Regions from separate parts of the Arthrobacter sp. 2RAF6 genome, predicted to be linked through region 3. Evidence: predicted binding sites of a transcription regulator. Region 3 holds the regulator's gene; each other region holds the start of a gene.
What was found. Region 3 encodes HrcA, which represses chaperone genes, less so after heat shock. Its sites were predicted from a motif close to TTNGCACTCGNNNNNNNCGAGTGCNAA; they were not measured.
Positions count from the first base shown of each region.

Region 1: AB4Z38_RS07355 (Hsp20/alpha crystallin family protein) is a predicted target of HrcA. The motif match lies at 1,383-1,409, and genes of this name have one in related genera.
Region 2: AB4Z38_RS00175 (FmdB family zinc ribbon protein) is a predicted target of HrcA. The motif match lies at 1,364-1,390, and genes of this name have one in related genera.

Region 1 is NZ_JBFRGF010000007.1:16,999-20,269, forward strand. It holds gene AB4Z38_RS07345 (hypothetical protein) at 1-204, opposite strand, end outside; gene AB4Z38_RS07350 (J domain-containing protein) at 244-684, opposite strand; gene AB4Z38_RS07355 (Hsp20/alpha crystallin family protein) at 880-1,305, opposite strand; gene AB4Z38_RS07360 (MerR family transcriptional regulator) at 1,441-1,758, shown strand; gene AB4Z38_RS07365 (hydantoinase/oxoprolinase N-terminal domain-containing protein) at 2,683-3,271, shown strand, end outside.
Region 2 is NZ_JBFRGF010000001.1:39,806-43,076, reverse strand. It holds gene galU (UTP--glucose-1-phosphate uridylyltransferase GalU) at 1-575, opposite strand, end outside; gene AB4Z38_RS00180 (5-formyltetrahydrofolate cyclo-ligase) at 692-1,297, shown strand; gene AB4Z38_RS00175 (FmdB family zinc ribbon protein) at 1,453-1,716, shown strand; gene cpaB (Flp pilus assembly protein CpaB) at 1,819-2,667, shown strand; gene AB4Z38_RS00165 (hypothetical protein) at 2,676-2,921, opposite strand; gene AB4Z38_RS00160 (AAA family ATPase) at 2,931-3,271, opposite strand, start outside.
Region 3 is NZ_JBFRGF010000011.1:23,862-27,132, reverse strand. It holds gene AB4Z38_RS10135 (16S rRNA (uracil(1498)-N(3))-methyltransferase) at 1-304, opposite strand, end outside; gene dnaJ (molecular chaperone DnaJ) at 307-1,437, opposite strand; gene hrcA (heat-inducible transcriptional repressor HrcA) at 1,505-2,518, opposite strand; gene AB4Z38_RS10120 (DUF3097 domain-containing protein) at 2,752-3,271, shown strand, end outside.

The DNA.
Region 1 (3,271 bases), on a different contig from region 3:
CGAGCGATGTTGAGGGTCCTCGGTCCAGATCGGGACGACAGCCACTGCGGCGCCGGTGTCGACGTTGATCCATTGCGCCCGGGGCATGGGTTGTTCGTGGGTCTCGGGGTCCAGGAACGGCGCTGTTCCTTTGCCCCACCGCTCCTCAAAACGTTCGTAGAACGCGGGCAACAACTGGCTGTCGTACGGACGCCAGGCACTCATTGGGTCTCCTTGGTCATTGTGTTTTGGGGCAGACGGTGGTCAGCGGGGGATCCGCAGGATCAACGTGTAGGCGGGCGGGGGAGATCCGCCCGGCCACGCCAGCAGTGCACGGGACCGTCCGGTGGAGGGCTCCCAGATGACCGGTCCGATCAGCAGCGAGGCAGGCGGAAGCAGCGGGCCTTGCGGCCGTGCCAAGGGTTTCCGGGGCGTCGACGGGGTTGGCGCGGGCCGCGGGTGGTTCCTGTCGTAGGCTGCCCGCTTTTCCGCATTCCCGAGAATGGCATAGGCGTTCATGACGTCTTGGAGATCCTTCTGTGAGTAAGGCGCCGTCGGGACGGGGCCGCTGCCGTGTTCGCGGGCCGGCCGGGTGTCGGGGTGTCGGCTGCGCATGAGCGCGCGGTAGGCGCGGCCCACTTCCCGCGCCGTGGCGGCAGGGGTGATGTGCAGGATGTCGTAGGGGTCCGGGTCGTTGGTTTTCATCGGTGGGTCTGGTGTGTGTCCACGTGAGAGACAGGGATGGCCCCCGGTCCGTTCAGCCGGGGACCATCGTTGCGGGAGTCATCCTTGGGGGCCTCTATTTTGCGCTACCGGCGCTGTGGCGTGGTCTGTGAACTCCATCGCCCTCTTAGGTGTTGGCCGCTGCGGTGCTCCCGGTCCGGGAGGCTGCGTCGGTGCTCAGGCGTTGATCTCCTGGCGCTGTTTTCCGGTGGTTTCGATTTCGATGCGGCGTGGCTTTGCTTTCTCCGCCACTGGGATCCGCAGGGTCAGGACTCCGCCGTCGTAGTTTGCTTTGACGCCGTTCGTGTCCAGTGCGTCGCCGAGGATGAGCTGGCGGCTAAAGATGCCGCGGGGGCGTTCGGAGGCAATCAGTTCCGTGTCCTCGCCGACGGGGTCCGGGCGCTCGGCCTTGACGGTCAGGACGTTTTGTTCGACGTCGATGTCCACCGAGTCGACGGTGACTCCGGGTAGATCGAAGGCGACCACGAAATCGTCGCCCTGCCGCCAGGCGTCCATCGGCATCGCCGCGGGCCTTGCCGTCGTTCCGAGTACCTGCTGGGCCAGTCGGTCGAATTCGCGGAACGGGTCGGTTCGCATCAGCATGGTATGTCACTCCTTGCAGATTGCTGTGTACTTCGTTGTAAACCCAGCCGATCTATGGTGGCTGGTATATATTTCTTATAGCACTATGAGTGGGTCAGGGCAAGGCTAATTTTGGGCAGACTTTGGAGGTACCCGATGGGCCAGGCGAAGGACCGGGGCAGGGGTGTGTACGCGATTTCAGTGGCCGCCGAGCTGGTGGGCATGGGTCAACAGAACCTCCGTCTCTATGAACGCAAGGGCCTGCTGGAACCGGGCAGGACCCTGGGTGGGACCCGCCAGTACAGCGAGGACGATCTGGCGACGTTGCGGCGGATCGGCGAGCTTCTGGAATCGGGTTTGAACCTAGCGGGCATCCGGATGGTCCTGGTCCTGGAAGCCGACAACCGGCGCCTTGAGGCGGAGCTTAGGTCCGGGAACGCTAGGCGGGATGCCGTCCGGTTCCGGTCCGGATGAGGCGGAGCCGATCGGCCCGTGCCCGCCCTCCTCGAAGGGTTCGGGATACCGCGTGGAACCGCCAAACGAAGTTGCTATGTAGGCCAAACGAAGTAGACAGTCCCATCCTGGTTGCGGGGCGTCCTGGCGCAGGCTTGATATCTGGACATTCCGGATGCTCTCCGGGCCAAAGGCGTCGAAGTTGTATACCAGGACCTTGCGCTGGTCGAGGACCAGCCCACAACGAAGTCGTGGTCATGATCACCGGGCTCGCCTCATGACCTGGGTGCTTACTCTTGCCGCGTAATCCGCACAGGCATTTGTTGAAGCCTCACTGGAGCTCGGCGGCACGATCATCGAACTTGGACTTCCCGGGGGAACCGGCCCGCAAGTCATCGACCCGGCGCTCATCCCCTTGATTGAGATCATCCCTCTACAGCAACTGGCCCTGAACCTGGCCCTGGGCAGGGGGATCGACCCAGACAAACCTGCCGGGCTGAAGAAGGTCACTAAAACGGTGTGAACGCATTCATTGCCTGGGCGAGGCACGCACTCGCCAGGGCCGTGTTCTTCAAACGGCTCGGGTGAGATTCCGGACCGCGGGTCTGAACAGCAACGGGAACACATCAATCTCACCGCCCGCTACACCTGGCGCAGCACCACCAGATGGGAACAGGCAATCTCAGGCCCTTACGACCACTGGCTAGGCCCTAGCGTGTCATTTTTTCCGTTTTCTGAACCGCACCCCATGAGATGACGGCCAGTGGTGGACCATACATACTTGGAAGATATTCACCACCCCGAAGGTACTCACCGTTTGGCAGACGCCAGGCAGGAAGCTGAACAATGAGAGTAGGACTGCGGCTGCAGGGATCCAGCTGCCGGACCGTTGTACTAGACCGGCGGACTGTAGTTTCCGCCGCTCGGGAGGTGCACGGGGGCAGCTTGTCGGAAGCTTTGGAATCGTCCCTGTCAGGGCTTCGTCGGGAGTTCGGGTCAGGCATCACTCGGATCACTGCCGACGTCGGACGGGTCCTGGTGGAACGGAAACTGGCCGACGTTGTCGCCATCCGCATTTCGCCCCGTCCCCCCGCGGACGCCTTCCACATGACCGTGCTGCCGCCCCTTGTTGAGCCGGCAGTGACCCGGACCGTCCATGTCCGCGGGGGTCACGACCTGCGGGGACGGCCTCTGGCCCGGTTGGACCTGGAGGCGTTCCTTGCCGATCTCCCCAGCATCCTTGCCGGTGACGTACGGAACGTTGCGATCACTTCCGTCGGTTCGACGGCCTCAAAGGACCATGAAACGCGAATAGCCGATGCCATCCTCAGCAACGATAGAGATATGCGGATCAGTATTTCCAGTGATTTCTATTCCAGTGTTTTCCGGGACCGCGACTACACGGCCATCCTTAACAGCGCCCTGATGGAGACGGGGGAAGAGCTGGCAGCGATGCTTGAGGAGGCAGGCCGGCGCCACTTCCCGGCCGCCCGCGTGTCGTTTGCAAAGAACGACGGCGGACGCGCACCTCTGT
Region 2 (3,271 bases), on a different contig from region 3:
TGCTTGATCCGGACGTAACCGTCTTCACCGATATCCTCGATGTCGGCACAGCCATAGGCACTGATCTGGGCGGGCTCCACCTCAATGAGGGCGACAACGGATCCGCCGGTCTTCTGCTGGACCTCAATCATGTCGCTGAGGAGAGTGTCGCGGGCATCGATCAGATCGTCACCGAGAAGAACCGCGAACGGTTCGTACCCGACGTGCTGCTTTGCACGCAACACTGCGTGCCCCAGTCCCTTGGGGTCGCCCTGACGAACGTAGTGGATATCGCCGAGGTTGCTGGTAGCCTGCACCGAGTCCAATTTTGTGATGTCTCCCTTGGCCTCAAGGGTCGCTTCAAGCGCGGGGACACGGTCAAAGTGGTCCTCCAATGCGCGCTTGTTGCGTCCCGTGATCATCAGGATGTCGTTGAGGCCAACGCCCACGGCCTCCTCAACCACGTACTGGATGGCCGGCTTGTCAACGACCGGCAGCATTTCCTTGGGCATGGCCTTTGTAGCCGGCAGGAATCTGGTACCGAGCCCCGCAACGGGGATCACGGCCTTGCGGACGGCGCAGCTATTGGAAGTCACCGGACTAATCTAACGGAAGGAGCTGGACATTGGGCAAAACGAACCCGGAGCGGACAGAAGGGAACCCGCCGTTCCTTCCCCGGTCTCGAGCCGCAGCAGTCAGAACTGGAGCAAAGATGACTTTGAAAGACGATATCCGACGGGACAACCGGCAGCGCCGGCTCGCCTTGACCGTCCAACAGCGCGCTAATGCTGGAACGAGGATTGCACGCCGAGGCGTCGAATGGGCGGATGCCGTCGCCCAGGGGAAACCGGCGACCTTCGCGGCCTATGTCGGAGTGGCCGCCGAGCCGCCGACGATGCCCTTGCTTGCGGCGCTCCATGCCGCCGGGCACAGGATCCTTCTTCCCGTCTGTGAACCGGAACGGCGTCTGAGCTGGGTCTATTGGACACCAGAGACAACATTTGTCCGCTCGAAGTACGCCCCGATTGACGAACCCCTGGGCGAACGATTCGAAAGTGACGTCATCAAGGATGCGGCTGGAATCTTCCTCCCGGCCACCGCCGTCGATGAAGGCGGAAACCGTATCGGCCAAGGGGGCGGATACTACGACCGGCTCCTCGACAAGCTCGACGCCGACGGGCAGCGTCCGCCGACTGTCGCCGTTGTATATGACGACGAAGTGCTGCCCGCGGGGACGATCCCGGCCGAACCGTTCGACAAGCCCGTGGCGGAGGCACTGACCCCCCATCGGATCATCCGACTGGTTCCGGTCGATTGACCGGGGTTTCCTGCCTGTCTACTCCGCCACATTCCGTGGTAGCGGCCCCGGCTCCGGATGATAGAATTGGCACTCAGGCCCTGGGACTGCTAATAGAGGGAACAATCCTTCTCGGCAGCACCGGACCTGTAGTTCGTCCCGGAGGAGGATCACCAGTGCCCACATATGCCTATGCCTGCAAAGACTGCGGACATGCCTTTGACATCGTTCAGGCTTTCACGGACAGCTCCCTGTCCGACTGCCCTGAATGCCAAGGGTCGTTGCGCAAGAAGTTCAACAGCGTGGGCGTCGTCTTCAAGGGATCGGGCTTCTACCGCACCGACTCCCGGGACTCCAAGGGAAGCACCGTTTCGGCCGCTCCCGCCGCACCAGCTGCGTCTCCCGCTCCAGCATCGGTTCCGGCTGCTGCCGCGAGCTGATTGCGGTTTCCAACTGCCCTCGGTTTTCCACATAGCTGACTGTTTTCCACATAGCCCAACGTTGCCCTGCCACGGGCCTGCGTGCCCGGTTAGCGTGGCACCATGTCAGCAACCCCGAACGTATCCAAAGGCTCCACGTCTGCCGGACCTTCGTCGATTCCGCGCGATAAACTCCTCGCGCCGATCAACAGGGTCCGCACCCGCCGTCTTCAGGCTGGTCCCTTCAAGGCTGGCGGGCACCTGGGCGCTGCCGCAGGACAATCCAGGCAGCGCAGCTTCGGTAACTGGTTGAACCGCAACCGCCGCCTCGCAGTGACTCTCCTGCTATGCGTGGCCGTCGGGATCGTCGTCCATCAACTGACTCCCGCTTCGGAGGAGCGAGCCACGGTCCTGGCCGCCGCGCGGGATCTTCCTGCCGGGTCCACTTTGACGGATTCCGACCTCAAACCCCTCGAAGTCCTTCCTGATGGAGTTCCAGCCGGCGCACTCACCTCCCGGGCTGGATATGGCGGGAAGCAGCTTGCCTCGCCCCTGCAGAAGGGGCAGATCCCCACGGACGCCCAACTTCTGGGACCGGGCCTGCTGACCGGCACCGCACCCGCGACGGCGGCCGTTCCGCTTCGCATGGCCGATCCCGCTTCAATTCAGCTCATTTCGCCGGGCCAGTTGGTCAACGTTGTGCTCACCGCAACCGATGGACTTGACGGGCCCGGCAAGAAATCCGAGCTCCTGGCAGCTGCAGTCCCGGTTCTGTGGACGTCAGCGCAAGGAGGCAAGGCCAGCCAATGGTTGGGCACGAACGAGGCGGACGGCCTCGTGGTTGTCGCTGCCACTCCGCAACAGGCCGAAATTCTCGCCGGAGCTTCGACTCGCGGGAAACTGTTCTTTGTCCTCGTCAATCCCCCTGACAAGCGGCAGATCCAGACCTCGGCCGGAGAGTCACGACCATGATGGAACGCTCAGCCCCAGTGCGGGGGCCTTTGCTCCTTCAGCCAGGCGTCGTGGTCGTAGCCGGGCTCATCACCCCAACGGCGTGGATCATCTTCGGAGGCTTTCTTGGGCAGAATGCTTTCTCCCGCCTGCTTCCGCTCCGGCACGGGCTTCACTTTTGTTTTCTCCTGCTCGTCCAACTCGGTGTCAACGCCTACCGCATCGGCACCGGTGTCCGCAGGGTGCTTGGATTGAGGGCTTTTGCTTTCCGCCATTGCGCTTCCTTAGGAGATGGCCGGTCCCGAGCCAAGGCCTTGCGTACCGCCAGGCCCGGCCGCGGCCGGGTCCGCCTGGCTGTTCAGTTCCAATTGTTCAACATCGATGTCCAGGAATCCATCCTGGACGGCACCATACGAGGGTGCTACCGGCTTCTCCAGTCCCAGATAGGAGCCGATGCGATCAGCGCAGGACGAGGGATCCGTGAATACTTCGATGGTCCACAGGGACATGTAACGCCAGCCAAGGCGTTCGAGGAGCTGGGGCCGGAGCCTGCTGCGCTCCCTGACACTCATGCGGCGGTATCGTTCCGTGCCATCCGACTCAATGGCCACCGGAGTGGGCATTT
Region 3 (3,271 bases):
CCGTCTCAACTGCAAGCTCGTCACGGTCGCCCTTCGCGAGGGCCTGGACCAACACGAGCCGCACGGTTGGCTGGTGCTCCTCATCGACAGCGGAGGCAAGGACTGTCAAGGTTCCCTGCCCGGACTCCGTCACGGTGCCCGTGAGCCGTCTACCGGCACCGTCGGCGATATCGACGGCTTCGCCGATTTCCAGGCGCTTGACGGTGACAGCATGCCTGGCTTCGGCGCCGTCGAGCACGAAAGAGTCACCAGGGCCGAGCCCGTCAAGCGTTCCGGCTGCTGTGAAGAATACGGGGTTGCTCACCGCTACAGGTTACCGAGCTTGTCCCGCAGCTTCGCGAACATACCGCCACTGGCCACAAGCTTGCCTTCGGTGAACTGCTCTCCGCGCAATTTTGCCAGTTGGCGAAGCAGGTCTTCCTGCACGGCGTCGAGCTTGCCGGGGGTCTCAACGTGCAGGTGCACCTTGAGGTCTCCCCTGCCGTAGCCGCGGAGATGGGTGACGCCGAGTCCACGCAGGGTGATGACTTCGCCGGACTGCGTACCTGACTTGACGTCGATCTCCTGGGGACCGTCGAAAGTCTCAAGCTGCAGCTCGGTACCCAGTGCCGCGGCAGTCATGGGAACGCTCAGCGTGGCGTGAAGGTCGTCGCCTTCGCGGATGTAGGTGGAATCGTTGTTGACCCGGATCTCCACATAGAGGTCACCGGGAGGACCGCCCGCGGGACCTGCCTCGCCTTGCGACGAAAGCTGGATGCGGGTCCCGGTAGCGACGCCGCCAGGCACCTTGACGGTCAGCGAACGGCGGCTGCGGATGCGGCCCTGGCCGTTGCACTCATTGCAGGGATCCTTGATGATCGAGCCGAAACCTTCGCACGATCCACATGGTGCGGCGGTCATGACCTGGCCGAGAATCGAGCGGACGGCCCGCTGGACCTGGCCCGAGCCGCCACAGATGTCGCAGCGTTCCGGGTGGGTGCCCGGACGGCAGCATGAGCCTTCGCACGTGGGACAGATGACAGCGGTGTCCACCTCAAGCTTTTTGTTGACACCGAACACCGCCTCGCGCAAGTCGATGCGGACACTGATCAGGGCGTCCTGGCCGCGGCGCATTCGGGATGCGGGGCCCTGCATCCCGCCGCCGCCTCCGCCGAAGAAGGTGTCGAAGATGTCCTGGAATGCGAATCCCTGGCCCGCGTAGCCTCCGCCGAAACCGTTGTCGGTCCCGTTCTCGTTGCCGGTGGCATCGTAGACGCGGCGCTTCTGGGGGTCGGAGAGGACCTCGTAAGCGTGGGTCACCGCCTTGAATTCCTCGGCAGCGCCGGCCCCGGGGTTCACATCGGGGTGCAGCTTGCGTGCGAGCTTGCGGTAGGCCTTCTTGATCTCCTCGCCGGCTGCTTCCGGCGAGACGCCCAGAACGTCATAGTGACTGCTCAAAGTCGGTATCTCTTCCTTTTTTACGGTTCCACTGCTTTTCTTGCGAGGCGGTTTCCGGCCGAGGCCGTCAGCCGCCCAGAATGCGGGAAAGGTAGCGTGCGACGGCACGGACGGCCGCCATGGTGTTGGGATAATCCATGCGGGTGGGTCCAAGAATGCCGATCTTGGCACTGCTGCCCGGACCGTAGCCCGTGGCAACCACCGAAGCCTCGGAGAGGCCGTCATAGGGGTTTTCACGTCCGATGCTCACCGTGACGCCCCGGGGGTCCTCAGCCATGTCCGACAACAGCCGCAACATGACCACCTGCTCCTCGAGTGCCTCGAGGACCGGACCGATGCTCAGCGGGAAGTCCACGTTGGAGCGGGCCAGGTTTGCCGTGCCTGCCATGACCATGCGTTCGTCGCGGCTCCGCTCGGCAAGCCTTTCCAGGCCGTGGGCAAGGGCGCCGGCAAGGTTCCGAAGCGCCGGCGGGCACAAGGCAACCACCGAGGGCAGGACTTGTGGCATGAGGTCGAGCTGGGAGCCGGCAATGCTTCCAAGGAATCGCGCGCGCAAGGCCATGAGCTCTTCGTCAGTGGCGTCTGTCGCTGCCTGCACAACGCCTTGTTCCACTTTGCCCGAATCGGCGATCAACACCACCAAGACCTGGCGCGGTGCCAAAAGGACAAACTCAATGTGCCGGACGCGCGCGCGGCTCAGGTGCGGATACTGTACGACGGCGACCTGGTTGGTCAGTTGGGAGAGGAGCCGGACGGTTCGCTCAAGGATGTCCTCGACGTCGTCGGGCCCCTCAAGCAACGAGTGGATGGCCCGGCGCTCGGCGGCCGAAAGCGGCTTGACCTCGGAAATACGGTCGACGAACAAGCGGTAGCCCTTGTCGGTGGGAATGCGGCCCGCACTCGTGTGTGGTGCTGCAATGAGGCCCTCTTCTTCCAAGAGGGCCATGTCATTGCGGATGGTCGCGCTCGACACTCCCAGATGGTGCCGTTCGACCAAAGCTTTGGAGCCGACTGGCTCGCGGGAGTGAACGTAGTCCTCCACGATGGCGCGTAACACTTCAAGCTTGCGTGGTTCGCTCACTGCCCACCTCCATTCAACAGCCAGTACTGGACGATCAAGTACTCAAACGATCGAGTTCTCAACAATCCGGTAGTTCAACAGTTAGCACTCAACATGCCCAAGTGCTAACAAGTCTAGTATGAGCCACCTCGTTGTTAGCATTGGTACCGCTCGCGGCGAACATGATTCCCGCGCGGTCCTGGGGAATGCCACGGACCGTGACCGATCCCCTAGCGCAAAGTGGTGTGAAGACCGTGTCTTACGACAATTGGGGCCCGCAAGACCTCTCCTCGCCGGCCAAACGGCAACTGCCAGAGGTGCCCGTCGAACGAGGGATGGTTCTCGAGGACGTGCAGTCCGGTTGGGTAGGGGCCGTGACCAGGGTGGAGAAGTCCGGAGGCATGCACATTGTGGTGCTTGAGGATCGGCGGGGAAAGGCCAAGTCATTCCGGCTCGGATTCGGATTCCTGCTGGAGGGACAAGCAGTGAAGCTCCTGCCGCCGGCGCCACGCGCGGCGGCCGTCAAGGGCGCGGCGCAAGCAGGCAGGACGGCATCGGGATCCGTCCGGGTGGCCGGCCAGCGGGCCCAAGTCGCCAAGGCTAGCCGGATCTGGGTGGAAGGCAAGCACGACGCAGAACTTGTGGAAAAGGTGTGGGGAGATGATCTCCGGGTGGAGGGCATCGTCGTCGAGCCCTTGCACGGCGTGGACGATCTCAAGGCGGCCATAGCCGGGTTCTCCCCCGGCCCGGGCCGCCGGCTCGGGATCCTGGTGG